DNA from 2 places in the Sphingobium sp. AP49 genome. Region 1 is predicted to be linked to the other one. Evidence: riboswitches for the same ligand, from Rfam matches in the RefSeq annotation. Region 1 holds a riboswitch; the other holds the start of a gene.
The links. A riboswitch is a leader RNA that binds a small molecule or an ion and turns the genes downstream of it on or off. The one in region 1 is predicted to bind thiamine pyrophosphate.
Positions count from the first base shown of each region.

Region 1 (2,390 bases):
CACATATTCCATTTCCGGGGTGATGATGCCGCGACGGGCATAGTGCATCTGGGAGACGTTGGCGCCGGCCTTGGCGCGCAACGGGCGCTTCACGACATTGGGGAAAGGCTGAACTCCACCTGAGCGGTCGGGACCCTTCAGGCCATTATCCTCCGGCTGGATCGCGCGCGCGTCATAGTCCTCGACATCGCCGCGTTCGCGGATCCAGTCGCGGCGCAACTGCTGCAGCCCCGCCATGATGTCGATGCGGGCGTCGGGATCGGTATAGGGGCCGGAGGTGTCATAGACGCGGACCGGCGGCTCGCCGCTGCCCGGTTCCAGATGAATCTCGCGCATGGCGACCTTGCGCGGGCCGACATGGATCTTCTTCGAGCCACGAATGGCTCCCGTAGTAACGCGCATTTCGGTGCGGGCGGGGACATCTGCCATGGAACTGCCTTTCAGACGGAAATGGTGGCGCGACCGGTGAGGCCGGCGAGGAAGAGGGCGAGGCCGAGCAGCATCGAGACGATCGCCCAGACGCGGGTGAAATGGAGCGACCAGAGGCCGATGCGGATCAGCGGGCCGGGCACGGCGAGCAGCAGCGCCCCTTCGATCAGGGCGGCATAGCCGATCAGGCTGACGATGATCGCCAGCGGATCGGTCCAGATGCTGTGGATGAGGACGAGCGCGGCGCCGACGGCGAAGACCGGGAAGCCGAGCGCGATGACGAGGCCGGGCGAACGCTGGAGATCGTCCATCATCGCCCGCCAGCGTTGCGGCGCGACCAGGCCGCCAATGCCGATGACGATCATGTAGAGGCCGATCGCTTCAGCCAGGCGCAGGGTGAGTACGGAAATCGTGTCCATGCGCAGACGTCCTCCTATTCGCCATATCTTTGGGCGGAGGATGGGCGCGGACAGCCTGTTACGGGCAAGAGCCACTCCCTCCCTACGCCAGTGTCAACTGGATCAGGTTCAGCGGGTCGCGGCCACAAAGCCGCCTCTCAACCGTCTGCGGACGGTCCCCCGGGGATATGTGCCTGCGATAGCGCAAGCGGATGGAGAGTTAAAGCCCCTTGCGGCCGAAGCCCCCCGGCGCGCGGCGACCAAGCCCGGCGGGCGTAGCACGGGACGGCGCAGGCATCGCCGGTGCGCTGGCGGCGGCAGGAATGGGCGGCGCAATGGCCGAAGCCGCCTGCGGCAGGTCGGCGCGCGGACGGACGGCAGTATCGCCGGACACACCGTCAAATTCGAGCAGCATCGCTGGCACCACATCCGCGCCGCGATCGGCGCGGCTGTCGCCCAGGAAGCAGCGGGTCGAGCGGTCGGCGGCATGATCGCCGATCGTGTCGCCATGGCTGATCACCGGACCGTTGATGAGCAGGTAGCGCAGCACCCCGTTCAGCCGCTCCGCCACCTGTTCGAGCGTACCCGGCGCATTCCACAATTCCACTTCATAGCCGGTGAAGGGCAGCATGCCCCGGTGGAGATCGAGATGGCGTCGGGCTGGATCGATTCAAAGGCGCACCAGGTCCAGAGCGTGATCGGCACTTCGTCGCTGCCCAATATGCCGACCTGCTGCTGCAGGCGCGCGACCGGCATCACCGTACCAACGCCGGCGTTGAACAGGCCGATGCAGCCCTGCCGCTTGGCCGCCAGCCCCATCAGCAAGGTCGCCACCTTGGCGGACTGGCGCACATCGACGAAATCGGCGGCGCGGGTATCGAGATCGACGCTGACACTGTGATGCAGGCGATGGGTGGCGAGCAGCCGCTTATCCTCTTCGGTCAGGCCGTGGCTGCGCGCCTGGGCCTGGGCCATGAGGTAGGCGGGCAGCGGCGCATGATGGGTATCGATGCGGATCGTCGCCCCGCGCCCGGCCAGCACGCCATGACTGAGCCCGGTTTCAGACAGCGTCCAGTCGCCGCGCGGGTCGATCGCGCCGATCCCTTCCTGCACCAATGCCCAGTCGAGAATCAGCGGCTGGGTGGCGAGCAGCACCATGGTCGGCAGGCGATCGGCCCGGGGCCGTTCATGCGCGAAGGCCGGCGGCGCGGCCAGGCCCATGCTGTCGGCAATGTCACCCATCCCCTTTTCGCGCAGGATGCGGGCGAAGCTTTCGTCCATCTGGCCCAGCGACATCGCCTGTTCCGGGGCTAGCCCGGCATAGCGGCCGGCCGGGCGCGGCACGGACGCGGCAACCGGCGCAGGCGCGCTGCCGGCAAAGGCGCTGGCGGGGCGGCCGAACTGGGCGAGCTTTTCAAGCGATTCGCCAGCGAGCAGCGCGCGGGTGGCGCGGATCATGTCGTCGCTCGACAGCCAGCCGCCGCCCGGCAGCAACTGGCACAGCGCGCCATCGTCGGCCAGCATCACGGTCGCGGCGACGAGCAACAGGATGCGATGGGCAAT
Region 1 is NZ_CP124576.1:308,772-311,161, reverse strand. Features, by position in the region: gene thiC (phosphomethylpyrimidine synthase ThiC) at 1-429, opposite strand, end outside; gene PMI04_RS01480 (DUF2065 family protein) at 441-848, opposite strand; TPP riboswitch at 911-1,019, opposite strand; gene PMI04_RS01475 (DUF4261 domain-containing protein) at 1,048-1,458, opposite strand; gene PMI04_RS01470 (hypothetical protein) at 1,383-2,390, opposite strand, start outside.

Region 2 (2,390 bases), 1.5 Mb from region 1:
CGAATTGCCGTGACCGAACTGGAGATAGGCGGTGTTGTCGATATCCAGCCTGTCGTTGAGCCGGAGATGCAGCGGTGCCGCGACATAGAGATTGCGGAACGGCGCGCGATAGAGACGCCAGTAACTGGTGTCACCTTCGCTGTAACTTTCACTGAAATTATAGTCCCGGCCATAGGCCTGCCAGTCTGCGCGGGTCGGGCCGGGATAGGTCGATGTCTTGGCATCGTTGAACGACAGCGCGATGCTGGCACGATTGCCTTCGCCCCATTCGCCAAGCAGCTTCGCATCGATATGCTGGCGCTGGTCATAGCCGGCGCCGCGCCAATTGTCGGCGCGATTGTTGGAGTAAGAGACGAAAGCCTTCAGCCCGCTGGTGCCGATCGTGCCCGTGTCGATCCGCGCAAAGATACGCCGTTCGTCATAGGAACCCAGCGACAGATTGACGAGTCCGCCAGCCTCCGTTTTGGGATCGTCGAGCGACAGGGACAAAGTGCCGCCGGCGGCCGCGACCACCGGGGCATCGATATCCGCGGCCCCCTGGGCAAGACTGATCTGCCGAACATTTTCCGCATCGGCGAACTGGGCGGGATAGGCATAATAATAGCCGATATCGTTTTGCGGCGCGCCTTCCATCAGCACGCCGATCTGGTCCTGGCCCAGGCCGCGCAGGGTAATTCCGGAGCTGGCCGACAGGCCGTAGGGATCGCTCGACGAAACATTCGCGCCCGGCAGGAGGTTGACCAGCTGAAAGGCGTTCAACGTTGGCGCCTGCTTGATGATGAAGTCGGTCGAGATCGCGCTGACCGCCTTGGGCGCGGTTTGATCGGGCAGCAGAGCTTCGGGGTCGGGATGGCCCAGAACCTGGATGGTCGTGGGATCATTATCCTCGTTCGCCGCCGCAACGGCGGGCACAAGCAGCATGATCGGCAGCGTGATCGCCGACAGTCGGGGGAAAATATAAGCAGCGGCCATCGTCTCGCATCCACTCCATTGGAGGGAAAACGGCCAACCGTCGCCCTCCCTACGCCGGTATCAGCCGGATCAGGTTCAGCGGGTCGTGGTCTGCTGACCACCTCTCAGCCGCGCGTGAGCGGCCCCCCGGGGAGTGGGCGCTCTAGGCGTTCGGACGCGGCGTGGGAAGCATTATTGCATGCGATATATCGAAGCCCGGGCAATCAGCTGCCCAGGCACCTCAGCTGTCATGCAGTTCGGCCCGTGCAAGCCGTTTTCCGGTCACCAGCGTCTGGATGACGAACAGCAGGATCAAGATCAGTCCCACCGCGCCGACAAAAACATCGAAGCCCGACAGCGCACCAAAGAGGCCGGGACCGGCGCCCAGCACCATCATCATCAGGGTGAGGACGATCAGCATCAGCCGCAATTCGGTAGGCCCGGCCGCAAGATAGGAGAGCTTGAACTCGCCCAGTACGCGGGCGGCAAGATAGGCATGGATCGACAGCAGCAAATAGCCTGCCAGCGCCACCAGCGCGACGTCCATGGTCACGAACGGGCTGAGGCCGATGCCGGCCAGGATCAGCAGGGTGGCCAGGCCGTCGCAGCTATGGTCGATGAAATAGCCATAGGATGGTCGCTCGATCTGACGATAGCGCGCGATGCTGCCGTCCATCGAGTCCCCGAACCACTGGACGAAATAGCCGGCGATGGCGAGCAGGAGCCAGGACGCGCCGAAATTACTGGCAACATAGCCAGTGAAAATCATGAAGGCGCCGACCATGCCGAGCGAGGTCAGGCGGTCCGGGGTAACCCAGGGCGGCATGCGACTGCAAATCCAGTTGAGCAGTCTACGCTCCCTGGCGGCTAGCCAATTTTCCTGGATGCGATCGAGCGACGACGTATTTTTCGGTTGAGCTGTCATATCATCTTATGGGGCCATCGTCCGGGATGAGCAACGGACGAAATGTCAAAGGGCCTGCAAAACGGGGCTGAAACAGGACGAAGCAGGCGGAAACAGGCCATTTTCCCACCATCTGCCCCGCAACTTCGATGCCCCAGACGCGGCAGTGAGGTGCATCCGAAGCCCCGGTTCCTTCAGGACATGGCCCCTGTCAGCCGAACGCGCGAAAGCGACGCAGTTAGGTTATTGAAAACCAATATCTTCTACATCCGTGCCTGCCCGACGATGCGGCCCGCCGTCGCCAGGCACGATAATCATCGGTCATCCTGCGATTGAAGTGCAGGATGATCGACCGCCAAGTGAGTATGCACGTGCTGCCGTTTTCCTCCACCAGGCCGATCGACTGGCTGCTTGAAACGAAGACCAAGGTGCCATTCGGCATCGCCGATCAGCTGAAAAATGGCCTTTTCTCGTCCCTGCCGATATTCCTGGGCGGCGTCCTCAATGCAACGGCCGTGGCCGCGATCGCCGCCTG
Region 2 is NZ_CP124576.1:3,271,799-3,274,188, forward strand. Features, by position in the region: gene PMI04_RS15575 (TonB-dependent receptor) at 1-972, opposite strand, end outside; TPP riboswitch at 1,002-1,111, opposite strand; gene PMI04_RS15580 (CDP-alcohol phosphatidyltransferase family protein) at 1,193-1,876, opposite strand; gene PMI04_RS15585 (EAL domain-containing protein) at 2,200-2,390, shown strand, end outside.
Region 2: it holds a riboswitch for thiamine pyrophosphate, as region 1 does, so the genes downstream of both, PMI04_RS15575 (TonB-dependent receptor) here and PMI04_RS01480 (DUF2065 family protein) in region 1, are expected to answer to the same signal.